Regions from separate parts of the Paenibacillus sp. GCM10027630 genome, predicted to be linked through region 1. Evidence: riboswitches for the same ligand, from Rfam matches in the RefSeq annotation. Region 1 holds a riboswitch; the other holds the start of a gene.
What was found. A riboswitch is a leader RNA that binds a small molecule or an ion and turns the genes downstream of it on or off. The one in region 1 is predicted to bind thiamine pyrophosphate.
Positions count from the first base shown of each region.

Region 2: it holds a riboswitch for thiamine pyrophosphate, as region 1 does, so the genes downstream of both, ACFQ0C_RS31945 (ECF transporter S component) here and ACFQ0C_RS05875 (acetylornithine deacetylase) in region 1, are expected to answer to the same signal.

Region 1 covers NZ_JBHTGY010000010.1:221,286-229,266, reverse strand. The annotation lists gene ACFQ0C_RS05890 (hypothetical protein) at 22-357, shown strand; gene ACFQ0C_RS05885 (phosphoesterase) at 323-832, opposite strand; gene tenA (thiaminase II) at 846-1,523, opposite strand; gene ACFQ0C_RS05875 (acetylornithine deacetylase) at 1,581-2,855, opposite strand; TPP riboswitch at 2,993-3,099, opposite strand; gene ACFQ0C_RS05870 (carbohydrate ABC transporter permease) at 3,174-3,986, opposite strand; gene ACFQ0C_RS05865 (carbohydrate ABC transporter permease) at 4,001-4,891, opposite strand; gene ACFQ0C_RS05860 (ABC transporter substrate-binding protein) at 5,054-6,382, opposite strand; gene ACFQ0C_RS05855 (HAD-IIA family hydrolase) at 6,503-7,291, opposite strand; gene ACFQ0C_RS05850 (glycerophosphodiester phosphodiesterase family protein) at 7,725-7,981, opposite strand, start outside.
Region 2 covers NZ_JBHTGY010000079.1:2,995-10,975, forward strand. The annotation lists gene ACFQ0C_RS31935 (energy-coupling factor transporter transmembrane component T family protein) at 1-216, opposite strand, end outside; gene ACFQ0C_RS31940 (ABC transporter ATP-binding protein) at 249-1,817, opposite strand; gene ACFQ0C_RS31945 (ECF transporter S component) at 1,817-2,404, opposite strand; TPP riboswitch at 2,531-2,635, opposite strand; gene ACFQ0C_RS31950 (acetylxylan esterase) at 2,689-3,654, opposite strand; gene asd (archaetidylserine decarboxylase) at 3,809-4,591, shown strand; gene ACFQ0C_RS31960 (WecB/TagA/CpsF family glycosyltransferase) at 4,698-5,438, opposite strand; gene pdxR (MocR-like pyridoxine biosynthesis transcription factor PdxR) at 5,683-7,137, opposite strand; gene ACFQ0C_RS31970 (pyridoxamine 5'-phosphate oxidase family protein) at 7,260-7,883, shown strand.

The DNA.
Region 1 (7,981 bases):
ATTAAAGGGGGTTCGCCAAAAGTGGCATTCGGAATTTCTAGAAAAGAGCTGCAGCAGTGGAAAGATGCCGTGACACGGGGAGAGCTTGCTTTTATTACCCATTATTGGATCGATCCACGTTTTCCAGACATGAAAACCGTAACCAAAGTGGGATGCTCTAATCTGCATATTTTATCGGAGTGGTGTGCCGCTAATGGACTCAATCCTGCATATATCCATCAGCGTCCTCCGTTCCCCCACTTTGATCTTATGGGCTTAAAGCAAATAGAAATTTTACAAAAGGAACAGCTTTGGACCCACCTGGAACGGTTCGGGCTTACAACTACTGCTCCTCATTCGGAACGACCATCGCTTTGATGGCTTCAAAGGAAATAGGCGTATAATCCCAATGCTCCACACAAACGTTGATGTATTGACTGCCTTCATATTTCTGCCCGTGAATGTGACCATGGATATTAACATAAGGCATATGCTTGTTCATATACATAGGCTCGTGAGACAGGAAGAAGAAGCCTCCATATACAATTGCATGCTCGCTCACTTCATCAAACCCTGCCTCAAGCCACCAACGTCTCGTTCTACCCCTGTCATGATTGCCCATAATTAAGCTTTTATAGCCGTTAAGCCTCGTCACAATGCCGGCGGTCTTTTCCTTGTTCAAAAAGGAGAAATCACCCAGATGATATACTTTATCCTCTTGGCGCACGACGGCATTCCATTTCTCAATCATCGTTTCGGTCATCTCTTCTGCGCTGGAGAATGGTCTCGATTCAAAATCAATAATAGAAGCATGACCAAAATGATGATCTGAAATCAAAAATACGTTCGACATAGGCAGCGCTCCTTTACTTTACGTGGGTTGGCCACATTTGACGATTATAGGACATATCCCAAAACATATATTCATAACGAGTCGTATTCTGGAAAATTTCCTCCAGCTTGGCTAGCTCAGCTTCGGATTTTCCTTCTGCTAATCGATCCATCAGACCTATGCACCAACGGGCCAAGGAACCGAATTCGTCCGAGCTGTACATGCTGATCCATTCTCCATAAAATTCATGCTCGGAGGAGCCTGGTATTTGATTCAGCTCTTTGCCGATCTCCCAATAGCTCCACATGCATGGAAGCAACGCTGCAGTCAGGTCGGCGAGCGAACCATTCTGTGCAACATGAAGCATATAGTGGGAATAAGCCAATGTAATAGGAGAAGGTTTAGCCTGCTCCAGCTCTTCCTTCGAAATATCGAATTTAGCGGCATAGGCGCGGTGAAGGGACATTTCTTCATTCAGCGTGGAGTCCAAAAGTGCAGCAAATTTCCCCATCGTTTCGAGGTCATCCGCTTTTATCGCCCCTAATGCAAACAGCTTAGCATAATCAATTAAATACAAATAGTCCTGGATCATGTAAAAACGGAATTTTTCCTTATCCAAAGTCCCTTTACCCAGCTCCTGTACAAAAGGATGCTCGTAGGTTTGACGCCATTCCAGGTGGAACTTCTCCAATAAATGCTCGGTAAATTTCATGCTGCTTCCTCCAAATTCATTTTCATTTTTCACTGTTAAACGTAGCTGTGCAGCTGATTATTTGCTCGTATGACCCCACTCATAAATAAACTTCAGAATGACCTTGGTGTAATTCACCAGCTGCTCAATGGAAACCTGCTCATTGACTGAATGCGCATTTCGTAAATCTCCAGGCCCATATATGGCCGCTGGGATGCCTGCATCTCCGAACCAGCCTCCATCCGTTACAGTGGGCGATACATCGACAATCGCTTGTTCACGAATTATGCTTTCATGTGAGCTCATTAATACAAGCACAGCGGGATGATTCGAGTCTACTTCCAGCGAAGGGAAGATTTCACCACGGTCCTCAATCATCGAAGAGCCTCCCCATTCAAACTGCGGCGGATTTTCTCTTAGCCATATATCACCTTGGGCCACCTGTAGAAGATGCGCTTCAATTTCCTTCGCGACCTGCTCATAGGTTTCATTCGGGTAAAAATGGACGGTAATCCACAGCCGGCATTCATCGGCAATAAAAGCAGCATGCCTTCCTCCCTCAATGACAGCAGGATTGATCGTATTGGTTCCTGGGGCATACCCCGGGTAGCTTTTCATGACCGCCCAGTGCCTTTCCAATTCCTGAAGCCCCTGAATGATTTTCATCATTTTCTCAATCGCACTTGCGCCAAACAGCTTGCCTCCCGGATGAATCATGCTTTTTCTGGTGGCATCATGGAAGGTCTGCTTGCTTTTGACAGTAATCCAACCGGTTATAACGCCGCCCTGACCTTGAATATGCAAGTCACTCGTATCGACCACAACTGCAAAATCCGCGCTATAGCCGCGTTTGCAGCATTCCAGCGTTCCTGCTTCTCCTACTTCCTCACCAATTACGGATTGAAATGTGAGGTCTCCCGGCAGCTCGATACCGGCTTCATGCAGCAGTTGAATAGCAAACAACGCACCAGCCAGACCACCTTTCATATCCGAAGCGCCGCGCCCGATGATAACCCCGTCTCTTACTATCGGCGTGAACGGCTCCTTTTCCCAAGGCTCATCCTCATTAACCTCCGCTACATCCACATGGCCGTTAATAATAAGACTTTTATAAGCATCCCCTGCCTGCCCCTTTAAGACGCCAACGACATTAGGATCTCCCGGATACACATCCCATTTATCTATAGCAAAGCCCTTCTCTTGTAAAAAAGAGGCGATAAACTGCTGGGCTTCCTCCGTATTTCGTGCAGGCGGCGCCGGTGTACGGAATTGAATCAGGCGCTCTAGCAGACCGATCAGCTCATCTTGACAAGCATCCACTTGACGGATCAACAGGTCCAGCTTCTCATTCATACCATGTTCCCCTCTCTCAATGCTTTGCTATACAAAAGCGATTACTCTGAGCGTTCGTTGAATGCTTACGTTAGTACACGCACAACGGCAAATAAACCGCTTCCGAATGAAAGCGGCTAACTGCACAGACATTCCCCATACAAGTTAAGCCACTTCCCTTCGCCGGCATTATCCGGATCAGGTGTTGAAGGGTTAAGACTTTAGGTCGTCTCTCTCAGCTTAAACAGCACCCCTAGTGTTCAGTAAATATTCAATTGCGGTTATTCAAATAGTACCATATGATGGCTTGCTAACTCAAACTCCAGCCTTCTCTAACATTTACTTAATTCCCGAATGAATGAAGCTGTTCATAAACTGGCGCTGGAACAACAGAAATCCGACCATTAGCGGGGCAATAACCAGCAGTGTAGCTGCACTGACCTCCGTCCACTGGGCGCCAATCTCATAGGACTGAGCGAATATCGCGAGTCCCACGGTCAAAGGCCTGTTTTCAACAGAGTTCGTAACGATAAGAGGCCACAAAAAGTTGTTCCAATGAGTACTGACCGAGATGAGTCCAAACGCAATATAGGAGGGGCGGGACAATGGAAAATAAATTTTCCAAAGAATTTGCCACTTGGAGTAGCCCTCTATCATGGCGGCTTCGTCCAGCTCCGGCGGGATTGTCATGAACATTTGACGCAGCAGGAAAATGCCAAAAGCCGAAGCGAAATAAGGTATCATAATGCCAAGCTTCGTGTCGAGCAGCGACAATTCCTTCAGCACCGTGTAATTCGGAAAAATGAGCACATCCGCCGGCACCATAATTTGCACGAGAAACAGCAGAAACACCAAGCTTTTGGCATAAAATTTAACCCGGGCAAAAGCAAAAGCAGCCATTGTAGCAGTAAGCATTTGCATACCAAAGATACAGACTACGATAATGATGGTATTGATGTAGTATTGGGCGAATGGCGCAGCAGACCACACGGTAGCAAAATTTTGGAGTGTGAACTCCAGCGAGAACGATGGCGAAAGCGCGATCTGCTTGGGACGGAATGCCGTCACCGTCATCCAAAGCAGCGGCACAAGCCATAATGCAGCGAATATATATAGGAGCCAGCGGCTAATGTTCAATTTCGATAGCAGCATAAGAATCGCCTTTCTTAATGATAATGAATTTTTTTATCCAAACCGAAGAAATTCAAAGCGGCGAACAGCAGCAGAACCGCTATCATCACCACAGTCAAGGTAGAGGCTACGCCCTGATCCCAGAAGCTGAAGGCCGTTTCATAAATATAATAAAGCAGCAGATTACTCGCATTGTTCGGCCCGCCTTTGGTCATGATCATCAAATGATCTACCAGCTTGAACGAGTTGGTCAATGCCACAATAGTTACAAACAAGGTAGTAGGCATCAGCAGCGGAAACGTAATTTTGCGAAAAACCGTCCAGCGGCCTACGCCGTCCACATGTGCCGATTCGTATAAATCAGGAGAAATATTTTGCAGCCCTGCCAAGTAAAATATCATGAAATAGCCGGCTTCCTTCCATATCACCATAAAGACCATAGCCCACATAACCATCTGAGGTGATCCGAGCCAGTTGATATCGCCTGCACTGAAGCTTTTCATCACTCTGCTCAGCAATCCATACTGGGGTGTATAAATAAACAGCCAAATATTTGCAACAGCAATCATAGGTATCATAGTAGGGTAGAAAAAGGCAGTACGTACCATACCAGTCCCCCTAAGCGCTTTGTTGGCGAAAATCGCCATCAGTATGGCAAGCGCTATCGAGGTTGGCACCGTTCCGAGCGCAAACCAGAAATTGTTGTACATGACCTTCCAAAAGATCGCGTCATCCATCAGGTTGGAGTAATTGTCCAAGCCTATGAACAGCGGCACCTGAGTGGCCAAATCAGCTTGGTAGAGACTTAAGCGGATCGTCTTGGCAATCGGGTAAAAGGTGAACAGGAATAAAAAAATTAACGAAGGCAGCAGCAGCAGCCATGCAAAAACGTTCGTTTTCCAAAGATTTAATTTTGTGACGCCCAAGGGGGAGCCTCCTTCTTACATGAATGTCTTAATCCCACTATCAAAAGTATCGATCCCGTTAAGAAAAAAAGAGGAGCACATCCCGGGCTGGTGTTACAAATGGCATTTAATCAAGCTTCAGCCACACCTATCCGCCGTGCTCCCCCAATTCATCAAAAATAATTATTTATTAAATGGAGCCAAAGCTTTATCCGCTTCTTCCTGTGCTTTTTGCAAAGCCTCGGCAGGAGTCAATGTGCCTGTCAGTACAGCCTGTACCTGGTCATTCAATGTTTTCATAACTTTACCGTTATTATGGGTGGATAGCTCAGCCGATGCGTATTGAAGCTGATCGCGGGCCACAAGAGCTGCCGGAAAATCAGCGGCATATTTCTTCATGCGGTCGGTTTCATAAGCCGATTTCTTCACAGCTACATAGCCTGTATCGATACTCCATTGCGCTGCGCGTTCCGTTTCAGTCATGAACTTCACAAACTTCCAAGCCGCTTCCTGCTTCTTCTTGTCAATATCCTTAAAGATATAGAAGTTGCCTCCACCTGTCGGGCTGCCAAAGTTTTTATTTTTGGGAAGGAAGCCTACGCCAAAGTCGAATTTGGCATTCTTCTTAACATTAGACAGGTTTCCGGTCGTATGGTACATCATCGCTGTTTTACCTTCCAGGAAGTCGGACGGCACGGTTCCCCAATCCGTAACTCCCTCAGGCATCGATTTGTCCTTCTTGGACAAGTCGCTCCAATATTGCATGCCCTCTACATTTTCAGGTGTGTTGAACATGACCTTTTTGCCATCCTCAGTCATCAGGTTTTTACCGTTTTGCAGAGCAAAGGTTTGCAGCATCCAGTATCCGTAGCCCGTTACAGGGATCTCCAGACCCCAAGTGCCGTTCTTGGTCAGTTTCTTGGCGTAATCCTTCATTTCTGCCCAGGTTTGCGGCGCTTTTTCCGGGTCCAATCCCGCTTCCTTGAACAGTGCTTTGTTATAATAAAGAACGATAGTGCTTCGTTGGAAAGGAATGCTGTATGTATTGCCCCCGGTTTGAGAGTTGGACATAAACGCCGGGTAAAAATCAGAAAGGTACTTATCTCCGCCCTCTTTAGCGATAAAATCATTTAAAGGAATAATGGCATTCATATCCAGTAAGCTGAACAGCTCTGTCGATTGCAGTACAGCCACATCAGGGGGCTGCTTGCTTTGTACTCCAGCTTGCGTCTTCACAGCGGTATCTGCGTAGCTGCCTGTGTAAACAGGCTTAACGGTAATATTGGGGTTCTGCGCCGTAAAATCTTTGGCCATAAGCTCAATAGTAGATGTCAAAGGGCCTCCAACTGCAATTGGGTAATAGAAGGTCAGCTCGATTTTCTCTTCTGCCTTGGTTTCTGCAGGAGCTGCTGCCGGTGCAGCCGTGTTAGGGACGGAAGCCGTTTTGCCGCAAGCCGCAAGTGTGGTGCAGCATAATGCGATACTAATCATTTTGGATGTAAGGGAACGCATGGAATTCTCTCCTTTAAAAGTAGTTTGGTATGCAGTCTTGCTCCACTGCTTGCAATTCCACTCTAACAGATGAATGTAAAGCGGCGATTACAGCAGTGTGAAGCAAGTATAAATAAATCGTCAGTTTGCTTGGTACATCAGCACGAAATCATTCAACGAAGCCCATACATAATCCGGTTTAATGGGAGATAGCTTCACATCGTGCTCAGAGGTGACTCCTGTAAGCACTAAAGCTGTACGAAGACCGTTGTTGGCACCGAACAAAATGTCGGTCTCCAGCCTGTCGCCTACCATCAAACAACGCTCGCCAGGAAGCCCGCTTCTCTCCAGCACCTTCGTACCGTAGTACTTCGATGGCTTGCCGATAACCGCTGTCGCAGTAACACAGCTCGCTGTTTCAATCGCTTTAACCATCGACCAGGTGTCAGGGATGAGATCGCCGACGACGGGGCAATTCGGGTCAGGATTAGCTGCTATCAGAGCCGCTCCATTGCGCACGGCCTTCATCGCTTGATGCAGCTTGTCGTAGTGGAAGCTCATGTCCATGCCAACAAGCACATGGGTAGCTGCCAGCGGATCCGTCGTATGCTGAAGCTCTTGCTCCTCGAGTTCGTGGACTAGCGCCAGCTCTCCGACCACGAACACAACAGGCTCTTGGTGGCTTTCTCGCAAGTAAAGCGCCGAGGTGAATGCCGCCGTAATGATCTCCTCCAGATGCACCTCCAGGCCAAGCTTCTGCAGACGAGTCTGGCATTCTCTTCTCGTTCGTGTTGTTGTATTGGTGAGGAACAGGATCTTCTTGTCTGCTTGACGCAATACCTCAAGAGTTTCCAGAACACCCGGAAGCAGTTGCTCTTCCAGCAGAACCGTTCCGTCCAAGTCAAAAAAATAGCCCTCAAAATCGATCACATCCGGCAATGTCTGTGCCCCTCCTGTAAACAAGAATATTCGGCTTACCTGTCCTTAACGGACCGTATCGTTCGACTCTATGCTACAAAACATCTAGCTGCAAAACTTGTACCAACTGAATAACAGCACAAAAAACCCTCTATCCATCAAACGGATGCACTCGCCTAAACAGGCTGTCCGTCTGCTGCATAAAAGGGTTTTCTCCTCATCTCGTACCCTTGTTATCCAATTGTTACTTACTCCATTACTATAACAACCGAATGTTATCTTACGATCAACTACGCGTGAATATTTTGTAAATGTTCCAGAGGTAACCTGTTAAGTTTCATTAATTGGATTCGTTAAAGTTCATAATGATCCCACCTAAAAAAACTGCCTGGCTCTCAATGTACATACAGAGAGCCAGGCAATTTTTTATTAGAGCATACAGCTGCTAATTAATAAAGTTTACTTTGCTTAAAAACCGTTTCAACAATACGGCAGATTGTGCACGAGTCGCGTGGCTGCCTGATTCCAAGGTATCAACTGTCATTCCGTTCATCAGTCCTGACTGAATCGCTGCAGCTATCTCGGTTTTCGCCCAAACGATTTTGCCTGCATCCTTGAAAGGTGCCAGAATATCCCCAAGCTTATTTTGGGCTTGGATCATACCTGCATCAACACCCGCATAAGTCATTGCGCGAATGATCA
Region 2 (7,981 bases), on a different contig from region 1:
GGATACAAATAATAGTCCGAAAGGTAGAAACATAAGCAGTAATCGAGGCATCGGATGCCCCGAGAACAATAGAAGCAGCAAGAGCTGGGCCGCAGTAATGTTGATCAATACATTAATATTATCGATTAGCAGCACAATGAAGAACATTCCTATTGATAAGAGCAGCTTCAAGCTCGGATTTACCCTATGCAGCCATGTTTCTTCGAAAGCAAACACGTAACACCTCACCCCGCTTCCTTTTACACCATTTAATGAAGTATTTCAGTCGGCTCCAGGTCGCCCATTCTCATATATCCCGCAGCCTTCAAATAGGCATCAGGCTCCATATTTAAGGTCAACACACCGCTTTCTATAACCCATACTCGCGTGGAAAAATACCGAACGATTTCCATATCATGCGTCACCATAATAATAGAAGCTCCCTGTCTCCGCCAGCCTTCAAGCTTCTCCAGTATGGCAAATGTATTCGCCGCATCCTGCCCGAATGTCGGCTCATCGAGAAGCACTAATCGCTGCCGTTTACTCATCGCTGTAGCTACACTCAATCTCCGCTTCTGTCCTAGCGACAGCTGGTAGGGATGCTGGGCCTTCTTATCTTGAAGGCCAAATTCAATGAGCAGTTCTTCGGTAAGCTTCGCAGCATCGGCTAAGCCGTCTCTACGAAATCCGAAGGCAGCCTCGTCATACACGGAGTTGGTTACGAATTGCATCTCCGGATTTTGAAACACATAGGCGGCATCATCCGCCACATCCTTGAAGCCCTTCACGCTGCGGCCGATTATTTCATAGCCGCCCGAAGTGGGAAGCAGCTGCATCAGAGACTGCAGCAGCGTGCTTTTTCCCGCTCCGTTGCCGCCGATAACGGCCACCCACTCGCCGGCACCCAAGCGAAGATCCGTAACGCGGATCTTCGCTTCCCGGCTGCGAGCCCTGCCGTGATATCCGGCGAAGTCGCGCAGCGATAACAAGCCCTGGCCGGCATCAGCCTGCTCGCCGCCCAGCTGCTTCGCAGCATCGGCCGCTGACTGATTGACATCGGCAGGCAGCTTGCTTCTATTATTCAGCAGCGCTTGATATACAGGACTCGAGGCGTAATCCTCCCATACGCCAGGATACCAAATTCCATATTGCTGAAGCTCAGCTTTAAATTCAGCAAAAATTTGCGTTGGTGAGCCGTCTGCAATTACAACTCCATCACTATTGAATAAAACAACCCGATCGACAAATTCAATCACTTCATCTATTTTGTGTTCTACGATGATGACCGTCTTGTCTTTTCCGACTTTTTTGATCGTTTCCCATACCTGCTTGGTTCCTTCAGGGTCCAGCAGCGCCGTAGGCTCATCCAGAAATAAAACCTCCGGCTTCAACGCAAGTATCGAAGCAATTGCCAACCGCTGCTTCATGCCTTGCGACATCGATTGGATCGGCATATGCAGCTCCCTCAAATCGAGTCCTACTTGATGCAGCCCATCACTAATGCGCTCAGGCATTTCGTCTCTTGGAACTCCCAGATTCTCGAGTACGAAAGCCATCTCTTCATCAACAAATGGCATGCAAAATTGAGTATCCGGATCCTGAAACACATAACCCCAGGATGATGGTACCAAGATGCTGTCATATCGCACCGGGACATCAATCGCTCCCGGAATTAAACCGGTCAGCACCTGAAGCAATGTAGACTTGCCGCATCCGCTTGGTCCGAGCAGCAATACCTTTTGCCCGGATGGAACGGAAAATGATAGTTCATCAAACTGCAGCCCCTGACTTCCTGCAAATTTCAGCCGTAAACCGTTGACCGAGACCCCGATGCTCATTATTTCTTACGCTCCAGAGCGTCGTAATCGGCCCGGCTTGCCGGCCGAACCAATTGGGTAACACCGGTTGCTTCCAGCGCTTTAACCAACCAATATGCGCACAGTCCGGTAATAAAAATTCCACTAATCAACCGGAATACGAAATACAGCATCAAATTCCAAGTCTGCAAATCAATCAAATATCCTTTGAAGCCGTCAAAAATCAGCGATGCGGCCGCCGCTGCAATGCCGGCCAGGCAAGCCGTTGAGGCAGAGAAGCTGCGATACCTAAACAAGAAAAACACCAATTCGGCGCCCAGTCCTTGTGCAATCCCGTAAGTTAGCGCTTCGACGCCAAATTGGGAGCCTGTGAACAATTCTCCTGAAGCAGCGGCTATTTCGGCAAGCAGCGCAACACCGGGTTTGCGAATCAGCAGGAACGCAACCGTCGCTGCCATAAACCACACACCATAGATAAGCTGATCGAGCTGTAGACCCGCCAGCTTAACGACATTGTAGACATCCCCCCACAACCGGTAAATAATGCCGAATACAACTGCAATAACGATTGTGACCAAGATGTCGGTCAATTTTAAACCTTTGGACATGATACGGTTCACCCCTTCTTTATTCCATGATGTTAATCTGTACGGTACCCGATGGCTTTTTTGAATAAGCAAAAAAGACCACCTCCGTATTTAGAAGTGGTCTGCATGTTAGAATTCAATACACGCTTCAAACGCTCTCCACTTCCCTACGCTGGCGCAATCCAGATCAGGTTCAGAGGGTCTAGGATCTATTGATCCAATCTCAGCCTCGCGGCTCCCCTAGTGACATTTATCATATTAACATGCCTGTCAAAAAAGTCAACGGTAAAGTTGCAGCTCTTCCCCTACAAATTACCAGCCACAAATCGCATCATTGCTTCCTCATGGAAAGGCAGAGCTTCATGACCGTAATCAGGGTACAGCTTCAGCTCCTTCTCTCCCGCCAAATGATTGTATGCGGCAAAGCAGGTCGAAGGCGGACAGACGATATCCTGCAGCGTAATGGCCATCAAGGTTTTCGCCTTAATCCGTGAAGCCATATTCATCCCATCGAAATAGCTAAGGGTGCGGTATACCTGCTCTTCTTGAAGATGCTCGGGGTCGAACCGGCGAAACCAGTTTTTAATTTCCACATAAGGTCCGCCATTGTGCTGCTCCACTGCGCGGCGGAAATGGCATAAGTACGGATAATACGGCATCGCCAGCTTCGGCCTGTCATCGAGACCGGCTGCTGCGAGTGCGAGTCCTCCGCCCTGGCTTCCCCCGTATACAGCGATGCGGGATGCATCCACTTCCTGCTGAGAGCATACAAAGTCAATTGCACGAATGCAGTCCAAGTACACCTGCTTGTAATAATAAAGCTGCGGATCAAGAATCCCAAGCGTCATCCAACCCGAAATGCTCCCCTGCGGAAACGATGCTCCAACCGGCGTTGATCCACCCTGACCTCTCGCATCAATAGCCAATACAGCTATCCCCATAGAAGCCCAATGCAGCAATTCATGAGGATTTCCACGATTACCATTATATCCATGGTATTTCACAATAACCGGAAGCGATCCTTTTTCATGCTTTCCTGCAGGAATAACGTACCAGCCATGAACAGGCGTACCGTCAGCACCGTCATAAACGACATCGTAGATATGTATGGATTTTAAAGGATGATCCTCAACCAAGGTAGCTTTTGCATTCAGGGGGGCTGCCTTGGAGCTTTCTTTGGCCTCTTCCCAGAAGACATCGAAGTCCGCTTCAAGCGTTAATTCAGGCTTATAATCACGTAGCTGGGATAAGGGCATATCAACATTTGGCATGAATAACAACTCCTTAATAAAATATAAGCTCCCCCTAGGCACAGCAACGAATCGGAAGCTGCGGGGTTGTTTCTTTTTTTCTTGCGTTAGTGCGTGTTATATGTCAAGATATTTGATAAAACAACATTAAGAAGAAACAGGTGAGCCTAGAGCTATGATGAAATCTTTTTTCCGCTTGTTAACGGAGCTGTCCTCACGTAAATCGATCTCCCAAATAACAGGCGCGTTTGCAAAATCAAGAGCAAGCCGTGGCTTTATTCCGCGTTTTGCCAAAATATACGGTATCCGTTTGGAGGATGCTGAGAAGCAATGGACCGAATATACATCCTTGAATGATTTTTTTACAAGACGACTGAAGCAAGGACTTCGTTTGATAGACACGGCTCCACAAGCATTGGTCAGCCCGGTAGACGCCATGATTACAGGTATTGGCCATATCTCTGATGGCCTTATACTGAATGTCAAAGGCCAGGACTATACCGTGGAGGAGTTGCTTAATTATTCGCCGCGCACGGTCAATTACAAGAACGGCTTTTACTTTGTTCTTTATTTAAGCCCCACCGATTATCACCGGATTCACTCGCCAATTGCAGGCGATATTATTGAAAAAGAGCATGTTCCCGGCAAAGTATATCCGGTCAATGAATTCGGCCTTCGCCATATGCGCCGAGTATTGAGCCGCAACGAGCGATTAATCACTTACATGCAGCATGAAAAAAGCGAGCTTGCCGTAGTAAAGGTCGGCGCGATGAACGTTAGCAGTATTCAGTATGCATCTCCCTTGCCTGCTCATCTTGGCCGCGGTGATGAATTGGCCTTCTTCGAGTTCGGTTCGACTGTCGTACTGCTGCTGGAAACCGATACATTCGAAACCCGCAGCGACCTCCAGGTCGGCAGTAAGGTAAAAATGGGTGAAAAACTCGGCAGCATGAAATAATGCATTACTTGGGAAAAAGGAAGTTGCCTCCTGTGTCAGCAGGCGGCGGCTTCCTTTTTCTATTCATCCATAGCTGTTCGGTTGGAGCTGCCGGAAATCCCCGCCTTTATTTGCTTTTGCCGCCTCCAAAAAGGATCTTCAAAGCAAATCTAGGCAACACCAATTGCCTGCGCAGCCGCGAAGGCTGAGATAGCAGCCGGTATAACCATTCCAGGTTCAGCTTCTGCCATGCTACCGGCGCACGTTTAACCTTCCCGGCAAGAACATCAAGGCTTCCTCCAATGCCGAAGGCAACCTTTGCCTTAAGATCTTTTTTATACTTATAAATCCATTTCTCCGAATAAGGCGCTCCCATGGCTACCACCAGTATATCGGGCTTAGCAGCACCAATAGAAGCAACGACGCCTGCCTCTTCTTCTTTCCCAAAAAATCCGTTCTGTCTTCCGACTACACGTACACCAGGATATTGCTCAGCAATCACCTCGGATGCTTTCCGGCTCGTTTCCTCATCGGCCCCCAACAAATAGATGGAATAACCTTTTTCATTGCCGGCTTTCAAGAGACCTGTAAAAATATCGAAGCCGGTTACTCGTTCTTCCAGCGGTTCACCCTGCCATTTCGCAGCCAAAACTATACCAATACCATCCGCCGTTATCATTCCTGATTGGGAAATAATGGTTCGAAGCAGTTCGTCTTGCTTCGCTACCATTACGATTTCCGGATTTGCAGTAATAAGCTGGAACAGCTTGCCCTCCTGCTTGTCCAGTTGAACAGTAAGCTTCTTTATCGTTTGTTGCAAGTTGAGCTTGGAGAAGGGTACCCCCATTATGGATACGGTTTGCTGCATAATTTTAAGTCACCTTTTCTAAGGATGTTATAGATAAATCTCGGCACTGTCTTTCGAGCAAATGCGATTCAGATGAAAAGCCTTCCTTATGTTTTTAACACTTGGCGGGAAAAATTACAACCATATACATTAGGTCCACAACAAATTCCACAGCTTGCCAAACGCCCTATGCTTTGTAATTTCTATATGACACTGGTATCTCCTGCCTAAAGTGTGCATTTCATGTGAAATGCTTCGTATGGGTCTACAGCGACTGCATAAGCTTTACCGCATACTCCATTTCGTGTTCCGTTAAATGCGCAAAATGGAAGTAAGCTCCGTATCGTATTCCTCCGTCTCCTGGCAGCGCCAGATCGGACCAACGGATTCCGGATGAGCCGCAGCGCTTCCTAAATTCCGTATAGGTGTCCTCTGTTCCAAGCCACCAGCCAAACAGATGCAGCCCGGCATCGCTTTCTACCCAAGCGAACTTGTCAGACAGACACCCGGTTAGCAAGCGGTGCAAGCATTCGAATTTGCGGCTGTACACACGCTTCATCCGGCGCAAGTGACGCTCATATTCGCCGCTGTTCATAAATGAGGCCAGCGTTTGCTGCTCCAGCAGGCCCGTTGGCTGCGGCTCATATAATGCTTTGGCCTTGCTTGCCGGCCCCACAAGTGCTTGGGGCATAACAGCATAGCCGATGCGGATGCTGGATGACAAAGTCTTGGAGAAGCTGCCGACGTACACGACCCGCTCCTCACGATCCAACACCTTCAGCGGCTCTACAGCCTTGCCTCTGTGCCGAAATTCGCTATCGTAATCATCTTCTATGATTACAGCTTCCCGCTCATACGCCCATTGGAGCAGCTGCTGGCGCCGCTCCAGGCTCAGTACAGCCCCGGTCGGAAACTGCCGCCCGGGAGTCACAAACAGCAGCTTCGCTGCCCAATCATCAGGTATGATTCCCTGTTGATCCACATCCACCGGCATGCAGGTACCGCCTGCCGCCATTACAGCCCGGCGTATTCCATTATAGCCGGGGTTCTCTACTACAGCGATGTCGCCATCGTTAATCATTAGCTGTGCCAGAAGGGCTATCGCCTGCATCGAGCCGTTAAAGATTACGATTTGCTCCGCTGGCGCGGCAATCCCTCTTGCTCGGCGCAAATAATTCGCAATCGCTTCGCGAAGCCCTATATCCCCCTGCACGGAAGGGGGAGGGAGGGGGCTCTGCTGCGATATTTGCCTCGCAGTAGCGTATAGACATCGATTCCACTCGGCCTTCGGAAACCATTCTGAATCGGGAGCAAACCAATGAAAATCTACCTCCATTACTCCCGCGTCAGCGGCATTGAGGGGAAGCTGTACAGAAGCCTCGTGAGCAGCCGAAATCTCATTAATTCTTGTTCCCCACTGAGAAAGCGAATAGTTGCGTTTTAACATATCCGTTTGGTTCGGGCTGCCGGCATTGTAGGAGATGAATGTCCCTCTTCCCACTTCACATACAACATACCCTTCTGAAGCTAGCATATCATACACTTGATTGATCGTTCCTCTGGAAACGTTATAAAGTACTGCCAATTCCCTGCTGGAGGGAAGCTTCGTATGAAGTGGAAGCACGCCGTCCACGATTGAATCTCTTAAGGCATGATAAAAAGCCAGCAGTTTGGTGGAATACCTCTCATAGTAGCTGTGGTAAGGAATTTGAAAATGCATGCTTGAGCTCTCCCATTCCGAATAATGGTCCAATAAAATAACTCTAAATTGGAGCTTATAGATTGTCAATGTCTGAGGTAAGCTTACTTTCAAGCTTTTATCCAACAGGGAGGATGGAATATATGAGAAGAAACGAGTTCAGTATAAAGGAGCCCGAGGAAACCGAATCATTTTTACAGGAAATGAGCTTTGGAGTTCTTGGTACTATAGGAGAAGACGGCTGGCCTCAGCTGACGCCCTTGAACTTTGCCTATCAGAACGGGGAACTTTATTTTCACGGCAGCCGAGTCGGGTCCAAGATGGAGCATTTAAAAAGGGACCCACGCGTAACCTTCTCTGTCGCCAAGGAGTATGCCATCATCCCCTCCACTTTCTCCGATCCTAAGCTTGCATGCCCTGCTACCTCTTATTTCAAATCTGTTCTTATAAAAGGATACGCTGAGCCCATCGCAGACCTGGATCTCAAAGCATCAGCATTGACAGCATTTATGCGCAAGCTGCAGCCAGAGGGAGGTTATGCTCCCATTGATCCGCTGGATCCCGATTATACGCCGCAGATCAAGGCAACAGCCGTTGTGCGCATCCGAATCACAGAGCTTTCGGCCAAGTTCAAGTTTGGGCAAAATGTGAAGGAACCCAGGTTCAGCAAAATTACGGAGGGTCTCGAGCAAAGAAATCGACCATTGGACGCCGAAACCATTGAGCTCATGAAAACTTACTGCCCTCATCACAAGGAGCAGCCATAATAAGAAAAGCAATTGATCGAAGCCTTTCGATGAAGAAACATTTGTGTCTTAAAGGTTGCTTTTCTTGCAACATCAGAATAGTTCAGCTCCGCTGAAAA